Regions from separate parts of the Fructilactobacillus sanfranciscensis genome, predicted to be linked through region 1. Evidence: predicted binding sites of a transcription regulator. Region 1 holds the regulator's gene; each other region holds the start of a gene.
The links. Region 1 encodes CtsR, which represses protease genes until heat stress. Its sites were predicted from a motif close to TTGGTCAAAAAAGGTCAAANA; they were not measured.
Positions count from the first base shown of each region.

Region 2: the regulator CtsR is predicted to act here: its motif matches at 4,491-4,511, upstream of clpP (ATP-dependent Clp endopeptidase proteolytic subunit ClpP).
Region 3: the regulator CtsR is predicted to act here: its motif matches at 3,808-3,828, upstream of PY770_RS06595 (ATP-dependent Clp protease ATP-binding subunit).

Region 1 is NZ_CP118925.1:1,141,107-1,149,296, forward strand. It holds gene rpoB (DNA-directed RNA polymerase subunit beta) at 1-1,715, opposite strand, end outside; gene PY770_RS05955 (ATP-dependent Clp protease ATP-binding subunit) at 1,999-4,458, opposite strand; gene PY770_RS05960 (CtsR family transcriptional regulator) at 4,477-4,947, opposite strand; tRNA gene PY770_RS05965 (tRNA-Pro) at 5,076-5,149, opposite strand; tRNA gene PY770_RS05970 (tRNA-Arg) at 5,156-5,229, opposite strand; tRNA gene PY770_RS05975 (tRNA-Leu) at 5,238-5,323, opposite strand; tRNA gene PY770_RS05980 (tRNA-Gly) at 5,347-5,418, opposite strand; tRNA gene PY770_RS05985 (tRNA-Thr) at 5,423-5,496, opposite strand; tRNA gene PY770_RS05990 (tRNA-Leu) at 5,507-5,589, opposite strand; tRNA gene PY770_RS05995 (tRNA-Lys) at 5,619-5,691, opposite strand; tRNA gene PY770_RS06000 (tRNA-Val) at 5,694-5,766, opposite strand; gene PY770_RS06005 (L-lactate dehydrogenase) at 5,978-6,940, shown strand; gene PY770_RS06010 (aminotransferase class I/II-fold pyridoxal phosphate-dependent enzyme) at 6,998-8,161, opposite strand.
Region 2 is NZ_CP118925.1:529,949-538,138, forward strand. It holds gene PY770_RS02680 (ATP-binding cassette domain-containing protein) at 72-737, shown strand; gene rapZ (RNase adapter RapZ) at 934-1,815, shown strand; gene PY770_RS02690 (gluconeogenesis factor YvcK family protein) at 1,815-2,819, shown strand; gene whiA (DNA-binding protein WhiA) at 2,835-3,767, shown strand; gene clpP (ATP-dependent Clp endopeptidase proteolytic subunit ClpP) at 3,827-4,420, opposite strand; tRNA gene PY770_RS02705 (tRNA-Arg) at 4,565-4,636, opposite strand; gene gap (type I glyceraldehyde-3-phosphate dehydrogenase) at 4,879-5,883, shown strand; gene PY770_RS02715 (phosphoglycerate kinase) at 5,970-7,187, shown strand; gene tpiA (triose-phosphate isomerase) at 7,346-8,110, shown strand.
Region 3 is NZ_CP118925.1:1,256,836-1,265,025, forward strand. It holds gene PY770_RS06575 (glycosyltransferase family 2 protein) at 1-706, opposite strand, end outside; gene PY770_RS06580 (hypothetical protein) at 737-1,726, opposite strand; gene PY770_RS06585 (accessory gene regulator B family protein) at 1,959-2,633, opposite strand; gene PY770_RS06590 (LCP family glycopolymer transferase) at 2,655-3,653, opposite strand; gene PY770_RS06595 (ATP-dependent Clp protease ATP-binding subunit) at 3,957-6,098, shown strand; gene PY770_RS06600 (hypothetical protein) at 6,183-6,365, shown strand; gene PY770_RS06605 (tyrosine-protein phosphatase) at 6,408-7,178, opposite strand; gene PY770_RS06610 (CpsD/CapB family tyrosine-protein kinase) at 7,175-7,909, opposite strand; gene PY770_RS06615 (YveK family protein) at 7,918-8,190, opposite strand, start outside.

The sequences.
Region 1 (8,190 bases):
GCAGTTAAATAATCAATCTTATCAGTAACTTTGTGAGTGCCCCAGTCAACCCGACGATATGGTGATTCGATAAATCCATATTTGTTAACACGAGCATATCCAGAGAATGAGTTAATTAACCCAATGTTAGGACCTTCAGGTGTTTCAATTGGACAAACACGACCATAGTGGGTGTAGTTAACATCACGAACTTCATATCCGGCACGATCCCGAGTGATACCACCAGGTCCAAGTGCAGATAGACGACGTTTATGAGTCAATTCACCCAATGGGTTAGTTTGATCCATGAATTGTGAAAGTTGTGATGAGCCAAAGAATTCTTTAACTGAAGCTACCACTGGACGAATGTTAATCAATTGTTGTGGAGTTACAGTTGCAGCATCTTGAATTGACATTCTTTCACGAACAACACGTTCCATCCGTGATAAACCAATTCTGAATTGATTTTGTAATAATTCACCAACTGAACGAACTCGACGGTTACTCAAGTGATCAATATCATCAACAGAACCAATTCCTTCTTGTAAATCAAAGAAGTAGTTCACTTCAGTTAACATATCGGCTGGTGTAATGTGTTTGAAGTCAAGACTGATGTTGTCGTTTCCAACTACGGGAACAACTTTTTCTGGGTCTTTGTTTGAATATACTTTAACAATTTGAACAGTTACTGGATCAGTAACTACTGCTTCTGGAGCTGGATTGAATGTGTAAGCTTTGAAGTCTTTGTTGTCCAAATATGGAGCTAAAGTCTTCATAACTTCTTTATCAATCAAGTCACCCTTTTTAGCAATAATTTCACCAGTTTCAGGGTCAGCTAATGTTTCAGCTAAGTAAAGACCCATCAAACGGTTCTTTAAGCTAAGTTTTTCGTTAGTTTTGTAACGACCAACGGGAGCCATATCATAACGTTGTGGATCAAAGAATCTAGTGGTTAAAAGATTACGTGAAGATTCAGCGGTTTTTGGTTCACCGGGACGCAAACGATCGTAAATATCTTTCAATGCTTCTTCAGTACGTGTGTCACTAGGATCTTTGTGAACATCTTTTTCGATGGTTAAATTAAGACTGTCATTAGTTCTACCTAAAATTTCAGCAATTTCATCATCGGAACCAAAACCTAAAGCACGAACCAATTCAGTAATTGGTAACTTTCTAGTTCTATCAATTCGGATGTATGATACATTTTTAGCATCAGTAGCGAATTCCATCCATGCACCACGGTTAGGAATAACTGTAGCACTAAACATTTCGCGACCATTTTTATCTAATTCTTTATGGTAGTATGCACCAGGAGAACGAACTAATTGAGATACAATTACACGTTCTGCTCCATTAATGATAAAAGTACCTTGATCAGTCATTAATGGTAAATCACCGAAGAATACGTCTTGTGTCTTGATTTCACCAGTTTCGTGGTTAGTCAATTTAAGCGTAACGTGAAGTGGAGCTGAGTGGTTAACTTCGTGAGCTCTGGCTTCAGCAACAGTGTATTTAGGTTCTAACAATTGGTAATCAACGAAGTCCAATGATAATTTACCTTGGAAATCATCAATTGGCATAATGTCTCTGAACATTTCACGAAGACCTTCGTCTAAAAACCAGTTGTATGAGTTAGTTTGAACCTCAATTAAGTTAGGTAGATCCAAAACCTTTTTGATTCTGGCATAACTTCTACGGGTTCTGTGTTTACCATACTTAACAACGTTTCCAGCCATTGCATCTTTTTTGTTTTTTCCTTTAACGTTTTCTGCCAAGTTGTTAACCCTCCTTAAATAATTCCTTCAAAAAGAAATGTTACAGTTTGATTACAATTTGCTAAAAAAGCTAATTTAAAGCAAAAAAAAGCCAAAAATAGAATAATCTATTTTTGGGTAACTATAATCGTTGTCCCGGACAATAGATCGCAACAACTCATTTCAATTCACTATATACTAATTCATTTTAACGCGATGTAAGCATTACGTCAACAAAAAACGCCATTTTTCAATGGCGTTTTTTCTATATAACTGGAGTTTTATGTGTAAGGGTAATTTTACCTTTTTGTGCTCCAATTGTGATTTTATCACCTGGTTTAAATTTACCAGCTAACAATGCATCACTTAAAGGATCTTCGATTTCACTTTGAAGTGCTCTTCTTAAAGGACGAGCTCCGTATTCTGGGTTGTAACCTTTTTTAGCAACCGCATCAATGGCTGCAGGAGTGATTTTTAAAATGTACCCTTGTTTTTCAACCCGATCTACTAAACGTTTGGTCATCAATTTAACAATTCGATGAAGTTCTGATTCGGTTAAACTATGGAAAATAACTGTTTCATCAACTCGGTTTAAGAATTCAGGACGGAAGAATTGCTTCATCTTTTCTTGAATTACTCGTTTAACTTCAGCATCGTTGTTTTCTGAACGGTTGGCATCAAAACCAACTGTTTTTTGTTCACGTAACGCTGTGGCACCTAAATTAGATGTCATAATGATAATTGTATTTTTAAAGTCAACTTTACGACCTTTAGAATCAGTTAGAAATCCGTCATCAAGAACTTGTAAGAGCAAGTTAAAGACATCTGGATGTGCTTTTTCCACTTCATCAAGCAAAACAACGGAGTAAGGATGTTTTCTAACTTTTTCAGTTAGTTGACCTCCTTCTTCATAACCAACATATCCTGGAGCAGATCCAACTAAACGACTAGTAGAATATTTTTCCATGTACTCACTCATATCGACTCTAATTACATCGTCTTCTGAGCCAAACATTTCTTCTGCTAAATCCTTAGCTAATTCCGTTTTTCCCACACCAGTAGGTCCAAGGAAAATAAATGAGCCAATTGGACGATTAGGATCTTTCAATCCACTTCGAGCTCTTCTTACTGCTTTAGCAACTGCAGTAACCGCCTCATCTTGCCCAATCACCCGTTTATGCAATACATTTTCCAAGTTAACCAATCGATCTGCATCCGTTTTCTTAAGGTGCGTAACTGGAATGCCTGTCCATTCAGCAACAATTTGCGCAACTGACTCTGAGTTTTCTTTGAGTTTATAGTTATGTTGCTTATTTTCATGTTCACGTTTCTTTTTGTCTTTTTCCATTAGAACAGCAACCGATTTTTCCAGTTGTTGTTCTTGACTACGAAAAGTTACAGCATCGTCAAAACGTTGTTCTTCAATGGCACGATCTTTATTCGACCTTGCTTCATCAAGTTCACGTTGTTGCTTAACTAATTCAGTAGAATCTCCCATTGCATCAATTCGAACTTTAGCAGCAGCTTCATCCATCAAGTCAATGGCTTTATCAGGTAAAAAGCGACCACTAATGTAACGACTTGATAAATCCACAGCTGCATTAATCGCATCATCGGTGATTTTCACATGATGATGTTCTTCGTATTTTGGTCGTAAACCAGCCAAAATTTTCTTTGCTTCATCGACACTAGGTTCTTCAATTTGTACCGTGGCAAAACGACGTTCTAAAGCAGCATCAGCTTCAATATGCTTTTGGTATTCATTTAAGGTCGTTGCCCCAATCATCTGAATTTCACCACGAGCTAAAGTTGGCTTTAAAATATTAGAAGCATCAATGGCACCTTCTGCTCCTCCAGCTCCAATTAAAGTATGCAATTCATCAACAAATAAAATAACGTGTCCGTTACTTTTAATTTCATTAATAATTTTTTTAAGTCGGTTTTCAAATTCCCCACGATATTTAGTCCCTGCAACTAGGCTTCCCATATCAAGGGCCATAACACGTTTATTGGTCATATCTTGAGGAACTTTCTTTTCCACAATTTTTTGAGCTAGTCCTTCTGCAATTGCTGTTTTACCAACCCCAGGCTCTCCGATTAGAACTGGATTATTTTTCGTCCGCCGACTTAAAATTTGAATTGCACGACGAACTTCTTGATCACGCCCAATAATTGGATCTAGTTGGCCATCTCGAGCTGCTTTGGTAAGATCTTTTGCAAATGAATCAAGCGTTGGTGTTTTTTCTTTATCATCATTCTTAGATTCAGTTGGTATTCCTTGATCAGGAACCCCCATTTTCCGAATCGTAATCTTACGAACATCTTCAGGAGAAATTCCTAAGCTGTTAAGAATTCTTGATGAAACGATTTCGTTTTCGCTAGTTAGCGCTAATAACAAATGTTCCGTTCCAACCCGTTTGCTGCCATATTGTTTAGCAATTTGACCAGCTAAATTTAAAATGTCACGCATCTTAGGAGAATATGGCAAATAAGTTGTTCCGTCGTTTTGTAAATTACCATAACCGGCAATTTGTTCAATTTCTTCTTTAACATCCTGTTCAGTAACAGAAAGTTGATTTAAGGTTTGGTAAGCGATTCCACTTTTTTCAATGGATAATGCCAATAATAAATGCTCAGTTCCAACCGATTGATGTTGAAAACCACGTGCTTGTTCTTGCGCAATCATAAGTGTTTTTTTTGCACTAGGTGTTAATGAGTCTTCCATTAAATAGCCTTCTTTCAGCTAGCACTCATATTTCAGCCGACATAATAAAGCTGATAATACGTTTGCCCGCACTTTTTCTTCTGTCTCATAATTAGACACATTGATTGCATCATGAGTAAGAATCGATGCAACCATATGTACTTCACGTTTATTTAATAGTCCGTTATTTAGTAAAGTTTTCAAAATATCTTCTTCATCTTTTTGACTAATCATGTCTCCAATTGAGTCAATCAAACGATCAAAAACATTCGAATCTTCCATTAAGTTTATTTTTTCAATTCTAATATAGCCACCGCCACCACGTTTACTTTGGACAACAAAACCGTCCTGAATGGTAAACCGAGTTTTAATGACATAGTTAATTTGAGAAGGAACTACATCAAAGTGTTCCGCAATATCTGAGCGACGAATTTCTACCTCTTCATCGCGTTCGGCTAACAATTTTTTTAAATATTCTCCAATAGTATCTGACATACTATGACTTGCCATATTATCATCTCATCTCTGACTAATGTTGACTTTAATTATATAAACATCGATCCCAAATGACAAGCAAATTCACTTATTAAAACAAAAAAAGTACTGATGAAATTAATCATCAGTACTTTTTTATTCGATCGGGAAGACAGGATTCGAACCTGCGACCCCCTGGTCCCAAACCAGGTGCTCTACCAAGCTGAGCCACTTCCCGAAAAAATGCACCTAGCAGGAGTCGAACCTGCAACCTTCTGATTCGTAGTCAGACACTCTATCCAATTGCGCTATAGGTGCATAATAAATGCCGAGGACCGGGATCGAACCGGTACGGTCATTACTGACCGCAGGATTTTAAGTCCTGTGCGTCTGCCAATTCCGCCACCCCGGCGAATTCCTATTAATATAGAAAAAAGCGGAAGACGGGATTCGAACCCGCGACCTCCAGCATGGCAAGCTGGCGTTCTACCACTGAACTACTTCCGCATAATGCCGACTAGAGGACTCGAACCTCCGACCTCATCATTACTAGTGACGCGCTCTAGCCAACTGAGCTAAGTCGGCAAAAATAATATGCGGGCAAAGGGATTCGAACCCCCACATCACGAAGATACTAGAACCTAAATCTAGCGCGTCTGCCAATTCCGCCATGCCCGCATGATATTATTTTTACTATATGAAACAAATGAGCCGTGGCAGGTTCGAACTGCCGACCCTCTGATTAAAAGTCAGATGCTCTACCGGCTGAGCTAACGGCTCAATGGAAGATACAGGGATCGAACCTGTGACCTCCTGCTTGTAAGGCAGATGCTCTCCCAGCTGAGCTAATCTTCCATTAAGAATAAATGTTGTCTACTGGATAAGTCAAAACTCGTTTTGACAACTATTAAATAATATCATCGAAATTGGAGGTCGTCAACCCTTTTTATTATCTTTTTTCATTTTTTATTTACCATTGCTTGTGCTTCCTATTATTAGGAAGTCGCTTCTAAAAAATGGTACAATAATATTGAAACATAATTAACTATAGGATTTTGAAAGGAAGATTATTATGGCTGAAAAACATCAAAAAGTTGTTTTAGTTGGTGACGGTGCCGTTGGTTCTTCATATGCATTCGCCATGGTTCAACAAGGTATTGCCGAAGAATTCGTAATCATCGATATTGATAAAAACAGAACTACTGGAGATGCTCTTGATCTTGAAGATGCTACTCCATTTACTTCACCAAAGAACATTTACTCTGGTGAATACTCAGATTGTAAAGATGCTGACCTAGTCGTTATCACTGCTGGTGCACCTCAAAAACCAGGTGAAACTCGTTTAGACTTAGTTAACAAAAACCTTAAAATCTTATCAACAATTGTTAAGCCAGTTGTTGACTCAGGATTCAACGGAATTTTCTTAGTTGCTGCTAACCCAGTTGATATTTTAACTTATGCAACTCAAAAATTATCTGGTTTTCCTAAAGAAAAAGTTATTGGTTCAGGTACTTCACTTGATACTGGTCGTTTCCGTGTTGCAATTGCAAAACAATTCAACCTTGACCCAGCTAGTGTAGATGCTTACATTTTAGGTGAACACGGTGATTCAGAATTTGCCGACCTTGATGAAGCTACAATTGGTAATGTTCCATTACTTAAGTACGCTGCAGATCGTAACGTTACTAAAGATGATTTACTTAAACTTGAAGACGAAACTCGTAACAAAGCATACACAATCATCAACAAGAAAGGTGCTACTTTCTACGGTGTTGGTACTGCTTTAATGAGAATCTCTCGTGCCATCTTACGTAACGAAAACGCAGTACTCCCAGTTGGTGCCCCAATGAACGGTGAATATGGTTTAAACGATATTTACATTGGTACACCTGCTGTTGTTAATGCCAGTGGAATTGCAAATGTTATTGAAATCCCACTTAGTGATGAAGAAAAAGCTAAAATGGCTGCTTCAGCTAAGACATTACAAGAAACTGCACACAATGGTATGAAAGCTACTGGTTTAGAATAAAAATTACTTCTAAACTAAATAATAAAAAGAACGAATCTTTCGATTCGTTCTTTTTGTTTAGTCTAAATATTTTTGTAATCGATTTAAGGCTTCTTTTATGTTGTCTAAACTAGTTGCATAGCTTAAACGGACATATCCTTCTCCTCCAGCACCAAAACTTGATCCTGGAATCATTCCTACTTTTGCCTTTTCAGCTACTTCAATACAAAAGTCATAACTGTTCTGGTTTAAATCAGCAGGTATTTTGGCAAAAATATAAAATGCTCCTTCTGGGAGTTCATTTTTAAATCCTAATTTTTCTAAACCTTCATGTAAATAATCACGTCGTTTGATGTATTGCTTTACCATTGGCAAAGCATCATCTTGTCCGTTAGCAAACGCTTCTTCAGCAGCAACCTGAGCCGCTGTCATCACTGAAGTTGTGACTAATTCGTGCACTTTAGCAATTTGTTCAACTAGATTAGCTGGCCCTGCAAAAATTCCAATTCGCCAACCAGTCATCGCATGGGATTTTGATAATCCATTAAATAAGATCGTTTGATCAGGAATAAATCTAGCAATTGAGGTATGTTTTTGTCCATAAGTTAATTCTGAATAAATTTCGTCACTAACTACGATTAAATCAGTTTTTGCTAAAATTTCTGCAATCATTTGAATTTCACTTGCTGAATATGTGCGACCCGTGGGATTAGAAGGAAAATTTAAAATAATCATTTTAGCATTCGGATGTTCAGCAATTGCCTTTTGCAAACGCTCTGGTGTTAATAAAAAATCATCCGGTTGGGTATTAATTTGAATTAGCTTCCCGCCATTTAAATCAATTAACGAATAGTAAACAGAAAAAGTCGGTGTCGGTACCAACACTTCGTCGCCTTCTTCAATGAAAGTTGCCAAAGTATCATACATCGCTTCCGTAACCCCATTAGTAATTACCAATTGGGTTTCTGGATCATAATCGACATCATATTTGTTTTTTAAGAAATCGGCTGCAGCTTTTCGGGTTTCAATTCTTCCCCAAGTAGCAGTATAATGACTTTCATCATCATCGATTGCAGCAATTGCAGCTTGTTTAACGTGCTTTGGAGTAGCAAAATCAGGTTCACCTAGTGTAAGCTTAACTAAATCAGGAATTTTACTGATTTTTTCGCTAAATCCATAGATATTTGAAAGCTGGGTTCTTAAAACATCTGGTTTAATTTTATCTTTTAAATTTTTATGCATTATTTATCTTTTCTCCATTTAAAATAGCA
Region 2 (8,190 bases), 610 kb from region 1:
ATGAAGTTAGTTTATGGTTATTACCGTCTTTAACACTTTTAATTCAAATAATCTTATCGTTCTTTAGCATAGTGCCACAAATTAATAATATTAATGAATTTGATCATTTAAAATATGAAAATTCAATTTATCAAACAAAAATTAATTTAGCTGATAATGGAATAAATATAATTTCTGGAAAATTAGGTAAATTTATCATCAATAAAAAATTATCTTTAAGATACGGAAGAATCTATCAACTAAAAGGTAGTGTAGGATTAGGAAAAAGTACGGTTTTAGATATATTAACCAAGTGTTTAAAAAAAGAAAATATCAATGTTTTCCTAAGTACATCAAAGCCCATTATCTTTAACGATACAATAATGAACAATATCCTTTTAGGAAAAAATATTAGTAAAGAAGAATTGATTAAAAAATTAAAAGGCTATGGATTCTCTAAAAAAATATTAGTAAGATTAGATGATTTAATTGATGAAAATAAAATTTCTGGTGGAGAAGCACAGCTAATTGAAATCGCAAGGTTAATGATTAATCAACCAACTCCCGAGATTGTGATTTTTGATGAATCATTTAGTGCTTTGGATAATAAAACATTTGATAAGATTTGGGAAAATATAATTGAGATTTTCAAAGACAAGATAATAATTATCGTTTCACATAATTTACCTAAAAAAGTTAAAATAGATAAAAATTTGGATTTTTCAAATTATTTTAAATCTGGAGAAAGTAAATCATGATTGATTTTTGAAAACTACTGAGGTGTTAACGTTATAGTCGAAAAGAGAATGGTTATTATTTGTTAATTAAAAAAATTATTAATGCTAATGAAAGACTCAATCCAGTTGGATAAAATATAACTGGATTGAGTCTTTGTTTTTGTTTTAAGTGAAACGCCCGGTATGTTATACTTGACGAAAGCTTGGGGGGATTAAAATGACACATAATGATCAATTGATAATTATTACAGGAATGAGTGGTGCGGGAAAAACTCGTGCAATCCAAACGTTTGAAGATTTGGGCTATTTTTGTGTAGATAATTTGCCACCAAATTTAATCTATAAGTTTTCTGAATTAATCAGAACTTCACGTGAAATCAATAAGGTTGCATTGGTAATTGATTTACGTGCCCCAGGCTCAGCTAATGATGTGGTTGATACTTTAGTTGAAATTGCACATAACAAAAATAAAAATGAGAACGTTATTTTTTTAGATGCGTCTGACAATAAGATTGTAACTCGCTATGAAGAAACCAGACGGGACCATCCTTTAGCCCGCAATGGTCGTCTAATTGATGGAATTAAAAAAGAACGTAAGGCAATGGAACCAGTAAAAGATGCAGCTAATCTGGTAATTGATACTACTGACTTTTCGCCTAAACAACTTCGGCAAGAATTGATTGAAAAATTTGAAAATTATGGAGAAGAACCGTTTCACGTTGAATTAATGTCATTTGGCTTTAAATATGGAATTCCCATTGATGCTGACATGGTGTTTGATGTCCGCTTTTTGACTAACCCATATTATGTAGAAAGTTTACGTAACTTAACTGGTAAAGATAAACCAGTGTATGACTTTGTTATGCAACAAGAGAATGCTGATGAATATTTTGCTAAAGTTTATGATTTAATGAAATTTTTACTTCCCAAAATCAAGGGAACTTCTAAGGCAAGTGAAACAATTGCAATCGGATGTACAGGTGGTCAACACCGCTCGATTGCGATGACAGAACGATTAGGACTTGCTTTAAAAAAATTGGGATTCCGAGTTAACATTACTCATCGTGAAATCGGTCGTTATAAAGGGGCCAATATTTAATGGTAAATAAATTAGCCAAACAAATTAGTCGACCTAAAATGGTCGTAATTGGTGGGGGAACTGGGTTACCAGTTATTTTGCAAAATTTAAAAAAAAGAGATGTTGATATTACTGCTATCGTAACTGTAGCTGATGATGGTGGATCATCTGGAATTTTACGTAATTATATTAATGTGTTACCACCTGGAGATATCCGAAATGTGCTAGTTAGTCTTTCTAATTTACCGCAAATTGATTTAGACATTTTTCAATATCGGTTTAAATCGACTGATAAATTTTTGTCTGGACACGCCATTGGTAATTTAATCATTACGGCCTTGTCTGAGATGGAAGACGGCTTTTTTGATGCGGTTCAAATGTTAACTAGGATGATGAAAGTCGACGGTCACGTTTATCCAGTGTGTGATGAAAGTTTGGTTTTACACGCGGAATTTACTGATGGCACAACTTTGACGGGAGAGTCTGAAATTACTAAGGCCGACAAGATGATTAAACGAGTTTGGGTAGAATCTGCAAATGGAGATAAAAAGCCAGAAGCAGTGCCGGCAGTAATTGATGCGATTATGAATGCGGATCAAATTGTGTTAGGACCCGGAAGTCTATATACGAGTATCTTACCCAATTTAATGGTTAGTAACGTTGGAAAAGCCGTGATTGATACGCCTGCTGAGGTTGTTTATATTTGTAATATTATGACACAACGTGGCGAAACCACGAACTTTACCGATGCTGATCATGTCCGGGTTTTAGATTGTCAACTAGGAAATCAGTTCGTTGATACAGTTTTAGTTAATAATCAACCAGTTCCAAGTGAATACATTGATCGACAACGGTGGAGTGATGAATCTGAACCTGTTATCCCTGATTATCGAGGTTTGAAAGCTTTAGGCTGTCGTGTGATTTCATCTGATTTTTTGGAATTACGTGATCATGGTGCTTTTCATAATGGTGAATTAGTTACAAATGAATTAATTCGACTCTTGGGACAACCAAAATTTAATTAATAGGGGTTCACTTCAATGTCATATGCTAGCGAAGTAAAAAAAGAATTGACGAATTTAGAAGTTCATCGAGAGAATGCCAAAGCAGAATTAATGGCATTAATTAGAATGAATGGGACTTTGAAAATTTCCAATGGTAAATTAGCGTTGGAGTTTCAATCAGAAAATTCCGCAATTTCGCGTCGTGTTTATAGTTTATTGCTTAAATTTTATCAAGTAGAAGCTAATGTAATTGTGCGTCGTAAAATGAAGCTCAAAAAAAATAATCTTTATATTGTGCGTTTGAATCAAAATGTTCGGGATGTATTGGAAGATTTAGGAATTTTTGACGGAGAAAAGATTTTAGAACGAGTTCCAGTTGAACTCTTAAAAAATGATATGCAGGTTCGTTCTTATTTACGTGGGGCTTTTTTAGCGGGAGGATCTGTTAACAATCCGGAAACATCTCGCTACCACTTAGAAATTTATTCTCTTTACGATGATCATAATCAAATGATGGCTGAAATGATGAATAAATATAACTTGGGTGCCAAAGAAACGGCCCGCCGTAGTGGCTACATTGTTTATATTAAGGAAGCAGAGAAGATTGCCGACTTTTTACAATTAATCGGTGCCACTAATTCAATGTTGAAATTTGAAGATATTCGCATTGTTCGCGATATGCGGAATTCAGTTAATCGTTTAGTAAACTGTGAAAACGCTAATATGAATAAAGTTGCTAATGCCTCAACGAAACAAATTGAAAATATTAAATTTATTGAAGAAAAATTAGGGCTTGATAGTTTACCTAAAAAGTTGCGTGATGTTGCGATTACACGGATGAATAATCAAGAAGTTAGTTTGAAAGAATTAGGTGAAATAATTCCAGGTGGACCAATTTCTAAGTCCGGAGTTAATCATCGGCTTCATAAAATTAATGATTTAGCTGATCAATTACGAGAAAATGCATAAAAAAAAGCAGCTAAGTTCTGAAATTAATCAGAGCTTAGCTGCTTTTAAAATACGATGAATTATTTTTTATCGGCACTGTTAGTCATGATTCCATCAATCAAACCGTAATCAACGGCTTGTTGAGCTGATAGATAATTATCACGTTCAGTATCACGATCAATCTTTTCAAGTGGTTGACCAGAGTGATCAGCCAATAACTTGTTAATCATCTTACGGGCTTTAAGGATTTCCTTAGCCGCAATTTCAATTTCAGTTTGTTGACCTTGTGCTCCACCAGAAGGTTGGTGAATCATAATTTGTGAATGTGGGAGGGCAAATCTCTTACCCTTGGTACCGGCAGTAGCAAGAACGGACGCCATTGAAGCAGCCATTCCCATTACGATAGTTTGAACATCAGATTTGATGAAGTTCATGGTATCGTAAATTGCCATTCCAGATGTAATCACACCACCTGGTGAATTAATGTATAAGTAAATATCTTTATCTGAATCTTGGGCATCTAGGAATAATAATTGGGCAATAATTGCATTGGCCATGTTATCTTCGATTTCACCAGAAAGCATAATAATGCGATCTTTTAAAAGCCGTGAGTAGATGTCATATGCACGTTCACCTTGTGGTGAGTTTTCAACAACTGTTGGAACTAAAGGCATAATAACTTCCTCTTCTTTCTATAATAAAATTAATATTGAATAACTAAATTCATGGCTTTATCTTATAATATTGGTCAACCAAGGTCAATTATTTGAACCTATAGAGGGACAAAATAAAAAGACCTTAAAAATTAAGGTCTAAAATGCAACCCGAGGGAGTCGAACTCTCATCTCAAGAACCGGAATCTTACGTGCTATCCATTACACTAGGGTTGCAAAACTTGCATCTATTATTCTAAAGTAAAACCTTTAATTATTCAAGTTATTATCAAAAATGTAATTGCTTTTCATTAAATTTTTGATTTGCTATACTAAGGCCGTAGGTAAGATTACTACGTTATCGCTATGCTTGCCGCTGAATCTAGGAGTCTGCAATGAAATCGCTGACATTTTTAGGTAAAAGTGGTAAGATATGACATGTATTTAAAATAAAACATTCCTAAAGGAGGAAGCATATTATGACTGTAAAAATTGGTCTTAATGGTTTCGGAAGAATTGGTCGTCTAGCATTTAGACGTATCCACGAATTGGATTCAAAAGATATTGAAGTTGCAGCAATTAACGATTTAACTACACCTTCAATGTTAGCTTACTTATTGAAATATGATTCAGTTCACGGTAAATTTCCTGGTAAAGTTGAATCAACTGAAGATGCAATCATTGTTGACGGTAAACGTATCCCTGTTTACGCAGAACGTGATGCAAAGAACATTCCTTGGGTTAAAAACGATGGTGTTGACTTTGTACTTGAATGTACTGGTTTCTACACTTCAAAAGAAAAATCACAAGCTCACTTGGATGCTGGCGCAAAACGTGTCTTGATCTCAGCTCCAGCTGGTGATATTAAGACTGTTGTTCCTGGTGTTAACCTTGATACTCTTAACGCAAGTGACACAATTGTATCTGCTGGTTCATGTACTACTAGTTGTTTAGCACCTATGGCTAACTGGCTTAACAAAGAATTTGGCCTTAAAGTTGGTACTATGACTACTGTTCACGCTTACACTGCTACTCAAGCAATTCAAGATGGACCTCGTAGCGCTAAATTTGCTAACAACCGTGCTGCTGCTGTTAACACTATTCCTCACAGTTCAGGTGCTGCTAAGGCTATTGGTCTTGTTGTTCCAGAACTTGATGGTATCTTAAAAGGTCATGCACAACGTGTTGCCGTTATTGACGGTTCATTAACTGAATTAGTTTCAGTTCTCGACAAGAAAGTTACTGTTGATGAAATCAACGCAGCTATGAAGAAACACGAAAACGATGCCTTTGGTTACGCTAACGACTTCATGGTTTCAACTGATGTTATCGGAGACTCACACGGTTCAGTATTTGACCCAAGTCAAACTGAAATCACTGAAAACGGTGATCTTCAATTAGTTAAGACTGTTGCTTGGTACGATAACGAATGGGGATTCACTTGTAACATGATTCGTACTTTACAACACTTTGCTACTCTTTAATCATTAAATTGTAGTTTGAAAAGGGCGGAGGAGGTTAAACCTCCTGCGTCTTTTGTTTTATCAATTAATATTGGAGGAATTGCATAATGAGTAAATTAATCATTGATGATTTAGACCTTAAAGGTAAAGATGTCCTTATGCGGGTTGATTTTAATGTTCCCGTTAAAGATGGTGTTGTAGGTGACGATAACCGTATCGTTGCTGCATTACCTTCAATTGAATGGGTAATTAACCATGGTGGAAAAGCAATTTTACTTTCTCACTTAGGTCGGATTAAATCAGAAGATGACAAACCTGGTTTGTCACTTCGTCCCGTTGCAGAAAAGCTTTCAAAATTAATCAAAAAACCAGTTATCTTTGTACCAGTTAACGAAGGTCCTCAATTAGAAGAAGCCATCGATAAAATGCAAGATGGTCAAATCTTGTTAGCTGAAAACACTCGTTACCAAGATGTTGTTAACGGTGAAAACGTTAAACGTGAATCTGGAAATGATCCTAAATTAGGTGAATACTGGGCTTCATTAGGTGACGTATTTGTGAACGATGCTTTCGGTACTGCTCACAGAAGTCACGCTTCTAACGTTGGAATTGCAACTGCCATGGAAAAAGCTGGCAAACCAGTTGCAGCCGGTTTCTTGCTTGAAAAAGAAATCAAATTCCTTGGTAATGCTGTTGACAATCCAAAACACCCATTTGTTGCCATTTTAGGTGGTGCAAAAGTTTCTGATAAGATTGGTGTTATTGATCATTTATTAGATAAAGCTGATAAGATTATTATCGGTGGTGGAATGACTTACACTTTCTACGCTGCTAAAGGAATTTCAATTGGTAACTCACTTGTTGAAAAAGATAAGATTGATGTTGCTAAACAAATCCTTGAAAAGGGCGGAAACAAGATTGTTTTACCAGTTGACTCTGTAGTTGCTGATAAATTCTCAAATGATGCTGATGCTAAAATCGTTGATGGAGCAATTCCTGACGGTTACATGGCTCTTGATATTGGACCTAAATCAATCAAACTTTTCGAAGGTGTCCTTGCAGATGCTAAAACTGTTGTTTGGAATGGACCAATGGGTGTCTTCGAAATGCCTAAATTTGCTGAAGGTACTTTAGCAATTGGTCGTTTCTTAGGTACTTTAAAAGATGCTACTACAATCGTTGGTGGTGGTGATTCAACTGCTGCTGTTAAAGAATTAGGTGTAGCTGACAAGCTTACCCACATTTCAACTGGTGGTGGAGCTTCACTTGAATACCTTGAAGGTAAAACTTTACCTGGGATTGCATGTGTTTCTAACAAAGATTAATTTAAATTAAATGCTTTAATCATTAGGCGATTTGTTACTGATAGTCTGTCAGTAAATAGGTCGCCTAATTTTATTTATCTTTTTAATTAGAATGTTTACTAGTTATTAAAGATAAATTCGGCTAGAATTAAAATAGAGAAGCGAGAGGAGGTTTTAAAATGCGAATTCCTTTTATTGGTGGAAATTGGAAGATGAACTTATCACTTAATGAAGCGGTTGAGTTTGTCGAAGAAATTAAAGATAAATTACCAGTTGCAAGCGAAGTGGAAACGGCAATTGCTGCGTCACCTCTCTTTTTAGAATCGATGATTAAACATAATGCTGAGAGTCCTTTGAAAATCACTGCTGAAAACTGTTTTTATAAAAATAGTGGAGCATATACTGGTGAAGTCAGTCCATTAGCACTTTCTGAAATGGGTGTTGGTTATGTAATCGTTGGTCATTCTGAGCGACGACGCTACTTTAATGAGACTAATGACATTATTAACAAAAAAGTCCATGCTGTTTTAAACAATCGGATGATTCCAATTATTTGTTGCGATGAAACAATGGGAAGAGTTGATAACGGCGATCATTTTTCCTGGGTGGTTAGTCAAGTTACAGCAGCTGTTCAAGGAGTTTCTGAAGAAGATGCCGTTAAGATTATTATTGCTTATGAACCCAGCTGGGCAATTGGAACGGGTCACAGTGCTTCAACTGCCGAAGCAGAAGAAGGCTGCTATTTAATTCGTCAAACACTCGCTGATATCTATTCTGATGAAGTTGCTGATCAAATTCGGGTACTTTATGGTGGTAGTGTCACTGAAAAAAATATCAAATCTTTGATGAAAGAAAATGATATTGATGGGGTTCTAGCAGGTAAAGCAAGCCTTAGTGCTTCCGAGTTTGTTAAGCTTGCAAATTTTAAAATGCTTAATAGTTGATTAAATGATTGCATTGTTCATTTTAAAAATGTAGAATTTAATTGTAAATTAAATATAGTTAATTAAACTACCAAGGAGAT
Region 3 (8,190 bases), 120 kb from region 1:
TCTCAATGTAACTTTCACATTTTATTAACAGTGATGGATCATAAGAGTTAGTTGTTGATCCTATATGTTTATTCAAAATATATCCTGGATTAGAAATATAATTAATATCATCAAAATCAATATTCAATAAGTATTTCAAAATAAATAAACTATCTTCAAAATAATTTTCATTAATCATCATAATATTATTTTTTTTAATAATATCTAATCTAAATATTTTATTCCAAAGGCCAACATCCATTTCCTTATTTTTAGTTAAATAATTACCAATAAGTTGATTGTTATTATTACTTTTTTCCAAAATGGAATTTTTTTCAATTTCAACTTTACCATTTGAAAAATCTTTTTGGATTCCAGAAATAACCAATTTTTTATTTTTAATTGATTTCATCATAATATCAATATAGCCTTCACTATACTGATCATCTGCATCTGCAAACATTAAATATTCACCATTTGCATACTCAATTCCAAGATTTCTAGCTTCCGCTTGAAATTTATGACGCTGAAAAAAAAGATATATATTATCATAATTTTTAGCATAATTTTTAACTATATCAATAGTATTATCGAAAGAACCATCATCAATAATCAAAACTTCAAAGTTGTATTTAGTTTTCTGATTTACAATTGAATCCAGTGCTTTTTCAATTGTTTTTTCGGAGTTATAGCTTGGTATAACTACGCTAACATCTACATTTCGCATGTAATTCAATCTCCTAATTTATAAAGCTAATCAAACTTCAATTTTAAATTTATCAATAACCTTACCGATAATCAACACAAACGGTGAATATGAAATATACATCATTTGCGGGTCACCAGTACTATGTAAAGCAATTAATACAAAAATAAATAAAACATACCACTTCTTATTTTTGTATTCTTTAAACATCTGAATTGTTAATAGACCCACAATTATAACGATAAAGATAATCCCAAAAGTAATCAAGTATTGCATATAAGAATTATCTAAATAAAAATAACTTCCCTTTAAATTATGGGTAGGATTAAGTACATTATAAACGACTTTTGTTCCAAAGGGTTGGATTCCATACCTTTCTATTCCAATATGAGAATATAAAACTCGGTTGGACATTAACCGATTGATTTTATCTAATACAAAACCATCTGTCCCTAAATAAGACAAAATCAACGAAACAATTAGAAAAAATGAGAATGCTGCAATTGAAACCACTCCAAAAATTTTACCACAAAAAAAATCAATTAAATTGTCTTTGTACTTAGAATTTAATAATCCAGCCACTAAAACAATTAGTAGTACTAATAAAAATGGGTTCCGAGTGTCAGTTTGTACATAAAGAAAAATATCAAGCACAGTAATTATCCCAATTGCCTTCCAAGACACCATTCCTTTCCTTAAAAAGAAATACGACAAGGTTAAATAAAATAATAATTGAGATGGTAAAGTCACCCAGTTAAACCCTAATCCCTGTCTCCAGATTACAACTCCATTAGGTCCAATTCCTCTGGGAGACTGCATGGTTGGAATTAATCTAAAGTATCCCATTGTTAACGTAAAAATTGTTAAAGGAGCCGTTACGTAGAAAAACACTTTTACAATTTTAGTAAATTCAATATCACTAAGCATTAATAATATCAAAAAAAACCAAAGGGGAAAGGCAATCGTTGATTCATGCCTAACAACTATTCCAAGAACAATTAAACTTCCATAAATCAAATATGATTGACTAGGTTTTCGCATTAGCACACTAATTAAACAACCAATTATTAAAAATAAAGTTGAAAGATCCGGTATCATCCCGAAAAATACTTTATTAGTGGGAATCCAATAAGCATATACCAAAGTGGCAAACATCATTATTAGGTATACACCAAAAAAAGTTAACGAAATATTGGACCTGATTTTTTTTTCATTTGGAAAGATTAATTTTAATTTTGTTAGCATTAAGCTACTCCCACTCACTTTCATAATTTTAACTATTTAATCCATAAATATAACTATATTTATATGGATTAGATTTAGTTTTTACTACTTCACCATTTACATCATAATCATTTATTTGTTTAACTTGTTTTTCAGTTTTTTTATCCTCACTAAACTTAGAATGATTTTTATACTTGAAAATGTATTGATGATTTTGAATCTTAACGTAATCTCCTACATCAATTTTATTCAATTGATTTTTAAAAATATGCGTTCCATCATATTTTTTCATATTTGGAGTTCCAAGCATTACATGAGATTCATTAGGAGTGATTTTGATTACATTACCACTACTTTTTTTACCATTAGGCAAAATTATCATCGTACCTTTACGATGATTGACTTTGAGAACTTTACCTTTAGCGATTACGCGAGTTTCCTTATCATTAATAACAGTATTAGGATCATCAATTCCATCAGAAAAGTATCTTCCAATGAATAAAATTACAATAAGCATTCCAAAAATAAATAAACTAATTTTTTGACATGTTTTAATCTTCTTTAATTTTGATTCAGAAAGTTTAGGGTTATCATGAGAAGCTTGTGCAAAAAAGTAAACGACAATGGCAGTTGCCAGAATAACCGCTACAAGAATAGCAAATATTGCAGAATTCAAAAGATTTCCAATTTTAAACAGAAAGTATTGTAAATTAGTATATTCCAAAATTTGTTCACACTCCTATCCCTAGTTGTTGACCGCAATGTCACCAGTCTCAGCTTCTGGTAGTCCTAAATTGTTTCTGATTTGATTAGTAGTGTTTTGTAATTCTGATTCTGGTGTTACTTGCATAACTGAATCATTAATTTCTTTACCAGTTTGTCCTTGGATGTATGAATTATCCATGTTATCACGAGCTCCAAGATATCCTTTAGTGATTGAAGTTAAATCACCAAAAGTCATATCAGTTTGAGTTGATTTAGATAGCGAATTAATAAATCCAGGATTCAATAGAGCTTCAACGGAACCACTATCTTTAGCAACTGCTTCAAGTACTTGGCGTTGACGTTTTTGACGACCATAATCATTTTCAGGATCATCGTATCTCATTCGAGTATAAGCAAGAGCTTTTTTACCGTTCATATGAGTAGTAACTCCCTTAGTGAAGTGATAACCTTCATAATCAAAAGTTAAAAGTGGTTTGATGTTAACGCCACCAATTTGATTAATAATTTGTTCCAATCCATGCATGTTAAGAACAGCATAGAAATCAATTGGAATGTTCAACATTTTTTGCACAGTCTCAATTGAAGTTTTGGAACTACCGTAAGCATAAGCGGAATTAATTTTGTTAACCCCTTCATCAGCAAATCCAGGAATGTTAACGGCTGTGTCACGAGGAATACTAGTAATTAGTGTTTTCTTAGTTTTTGGATTGATTGTAATTACCATCATTGAATCAGTTCTTCCCTTATAGTCACGTCCCAATTCACCAGTATCAGTTCCCATCAATAGAATTGAGATTGGTTTCTTCTGGCTCAATAACTTAGAAGTATTACGTTCCTTAGTTATTCCAGAATCTTTATAAGCACTATCAACAGCACCTTTAATTGAGGCAAACTTATAAGCTCCAAATCCTAATAAAATTAAAATAAGCACTGCAATCACTGATAAAATAATATTTCTTTTTTTATGATTCTTGGGTTTATTTTCAAATTGACTTCTTTGAATACGACTCTCTTCCATAGTTTGGGCTCCTCTTTAAAACGATAATTAGACAATTTTTATAAAACTGTAATTAGACAATATTTACATTTTAACAAACAATAGCGTAATTTTAAATATTTTTTCTATTGTATCGCTTTTAAATTAAATTTAGATCTGATTAATTAAATCTTAATTTTTGACCATTTTTGACTAAAATTGAGCAAATAACTAACCTTCATTACTCAGCCGTTTTATAATATAAGTACGAAGTTGAAAACAACTTTATCTAATCAGGGTGCTAATTATAGGTGCCCTAATATAACTTGGAAGAAGGATTATACAATGGCAAACAACGGTTTTGGAAACGACCCATTTGGCGGAAGCGGAATGGATGACATTTTCAATAGTTTATTTAACAACATGGGAAATGACGCAAATGCTCGTTACTCTGTTAATGGACACGTACTAACTCCTGAACAAGTCGCAGAAATGCGTAGAACAGGTCAAATTCCTGGTCAAATTGGTAGTCATAACGGTGCTACCCCTACTCAAGCAAAACAACAACAAAAGGCAGAAAGTTACCTTGATAAAATTGGCCGTAACTTAACTGATGAAGCTAAACAAGGTTTTCTTGATCCAGTTATTGGTCGTGATAAAGAAATTCAAGAAACGGCTGAAATTTTAAGTCGTCGAATTAAAAATAACCCAATCTTAGTTGGTGATGCCGGTGTTGGTAAAACTGCTATCGTTGAAGGTTTAGCTCAAAAAATTGTTAAGGGAGATGTTCCTGCAACAATTAAAGACAAACAAGTTATTTCAATCGATCTTTCTTCATTAGAAGCCGGTACTCAATACCGTGGTGCTTACGAAGAAAACATCCAAAAATTAGTTAAAGAAGTTAAAGAACGTAAGAACGTTATCTTATTCTTTGATGAAATTCACCAAATCGTTGGAGCAGGTGCTTCAGGTGACGAAACTGGTGGTAAAGGTTTATCAGATATCTTGAAGCCAGCTCTTTCACGTGGTGAAATATCTGTAATTGGTGCTACTACTCAAGACGAATACCGTAACACAATTATGAAAGATGCTGCTTTAGCACGTCGTTTCAATGATGTTGTAGTTAACGCTCCTAGCAAAGACACTACTTTTGAAATCTTAAAAGGAATTCGTAAATCATACGAAGATCATCATCAAGTTAAATTACCAGATGATGTTTTGAAAGCTGCAATTGAATACTCAGAACAATACATTCCTCAAAGATCATTACCTGATAAAGCAATTGATCTTATCGATATGACGGCTGCTCATTTAGCTGCTAAGAACCCTGTTACTGACAAGGTTAGTCTTGAAAAAGAACTTAAAGCTGCTAAAGACCAAAAAGCTGCACACGCTAAAGCTGAAAAATTCGAAGAAGCTGCTAAAGATAAAGCTAAGATTGCTGAAATCGAAAAGAAACTTAAGAGTGAAACTGATGACACTGAAACACCAGTTGCTAAACCTTCTGATATTGCAGATTCAGTAGAACGTTTAACTGGAATTCCAGTATCACAAATGAGTACTGACGATATGGAACGTTTGAAGAGTATGGACAGTCGTTTGAAATCACACATCATCGGTCAAGATGAAGCTGTTGACGCTGTAGTTGATGCCATTCGTCGTAACCGTGCTGGTTTTGATGACGGTAACCGGCCAATCGGTTCATTCTTATTCGTTGGACCTACTGGTGTTGGTAAAACTGAATTAGTTAAACAATTAGCAAAAGACATGTTTAACGATGAAGATTCAATTATCCGTCTTGATATGTCAGAATACCAAGATGAAACTGCTGTCTCAAAGATGATTGGTGCTACTGCTGGTTACGTTGGTTACAACGATAACGGTAATACCCTTACTGAACGTGTAAGAAGAAATCCTTACTCAATCGTCTTACTTGATGAAATTGAAAAAGCTAACCCACAAGTTATTACCCTATTACTTCAAGTAATGGATGACGGTCGTTTAACTGATGGTCAAGGTAACGTGGTTAACTTTAAGAACACAGTTATCATTGCAACTTCAAATGCCGGATTCAGTAGTGATGCAATCACTAAGAACCAAAAAGAAGATATGAAGATTATGGATCGTTTAGCTCCATACTTCAGACCAGAATTCTTAAACCGTTTCAACGCTATTGTTGAATTCAGTCACTTAACTAAGGAAGACTTAAGCAAGATTGTTGATCTTATGATTGATAACTTGAACGACACCTTAGCAAGAAAAGACATGAAACTTGAAATCAGCGATGAAGTTAAAAACTGGTTGATGGAACAAGGTTACGATGAAGCAATGGGTGCTCGTCCACTCCGTCGTGTAATTGAACAACAATTACGTGATAAGATTGCTATGTTCTACTTGGATCACCAAGAAATTAAGAATATTAAAGCTGTTCTTGATCACAACAATGACACAATTAAAATTGAAGCTAACGAAAAAGCAAGTAAATAATTAGCTGCTAGCTTAAAAGACATAACCATTTTGGTTATGTCTTTTTTGTTATATACTTATTTTAAAAACGATAAGGAATTATGTATGAAAATTAATAAGTTAAAAGTTTTTAAAATTGTTGCACTTGTTATAAGCTTGCTATTTAAAGATTATCAACCACAAATTGAAATGTTGTTTAACCCAAAAGAACGGAGCTTAGCTGTTGCACAAATTAGAGATCACGGTTTAATTGATGTCGTACTACCTATCCTTAGTTATATTAGATAAAATCATCAAAAAAATACATACTAAATATTATTTTAATGTTAATTAAAACAAACCTAAAAATTTCTTTTTTTTCTTAATAGGCATAATTGTACCTTGCTCGATATCGTCACCATTTAAAATAGCTTTTGCATTGTATTCATAACGAGCCACCATTTTAATGCCAAACTGTTTTTTTAATTTATTGTAAGCATCGCCCATTCTGTAACGTCTACCTTTAAAATTATGTGCATCTGAAGCAAAAGTAGTTCCTAAATTGGCTTTAATAATTTCTTCAGTAAATTTTTCTACTTCTTTTCCAAATACTCCTAAATAACTACTTGCAGTTAATTGTGTTGCAGCTCCTTGTTCAACAAAAGAATACAACAAATCATGGTCATCTTGAAATCCATAATTTCTTTCAGGATGTACGATAACTGGTGTAATCCCACGAGCAATTAATTCAAATAACATATTTTCTGTGTATTCAGGAACACCGGTATGAGGTAACTCTAACATAAGATAACGATTATAAGGATCAGCAAATAATATATCTCCGTCATCAATTTCATAAAGTAATTCTCCAGTAATATGAACTTCTTGCCCAGGAAAGACTTTGAAATTAATCCCATGATCATTAATTTGTTTTTGGAACTCAGCTACCTCTTTTTCTACATCATTCTTATGGTTGACATATTCTCCGTCCATATGATGAGGAGTCAATAAAGCTGCAGTAATCCCTTCTTTTTCTGCTACTTCAGCTAATTTCAAAGATGTTTCCATATCTGGCGAACCATCATCAACACCGGGCAAAATATGACAGTGAATATCTATCATTTGTCATCAACTCCATAATATCCACCATAATATCCACCATAACCAGCAGTTTTTTTGGCATTTACACGGTTCATAACAGACCCAAGAATCTTTGCATTAACTTTTTTAAGTTGTTCAATAGCACCTTTTACTGAACTTTTATCGGCAATTCCTTGAGGAACTACGATAATGGTTCCATTAGAAGCGGCAGCAATCAAAGAAGCATCTGTTGCTGTATTAACAGGAGGTGTATCAATCAGTACCCATTCATAATATTTTGACAATGTATTTAATAAATTCTTAAATCTATCGCTACCAATTAATTCTGCTGGATTAGGGGGAACAGGCCCGCTTACCATCACATCTAAATTATCTACATCAGTTTTAAGTATTGATTCATCTAGATTTGAATTTCCAGATAGATACGTTGATAAACCATTTTGATTAGATACCATAAAAGTCTTATATACAGTCGGACGACGCATATCAGCATCAATCAAAATTGTTTTTTCACCTTGTTCAGCAAAAGTACAAGCTAAATTAGAGCTAAATACACTTTTTCCTTCTGAAGAATTAGCTGATGTAATCGAAACCACTTTATTTTGGTTTGCAACAATAGAAAATTTGATATTAGTTCTAACAGTACGAAATTGTTCAGCAATTGGAGAAGTAGGTTTGTATTCTACAATCAAGGGGGCACCGTTTTTCATTGTGTTATCGTCTAATTTTTTATTTTTTCTAAATAAACTCATAATAATACCTAAACCCTTCTTTCATGGTTATCAATTCGCCTACCATGTTTGTTAGTAGCTATTTTCATATCACTTTTATCAATTTCATAAATTAAACCGAGATTATTTAAGCCCAAACCTTCTAGATAATCTACATTTGTAACTGATTTATCATTAAATTCTGACAATAATGAAGCACCTAACCCAATCAATAAACCAATTAATAGTCCAGCTAAAATATTTAACATGTAATGAGGAGAAGTTGGTTTTAATACGGGAGTTGCTTTTGAAACAATTGTAAC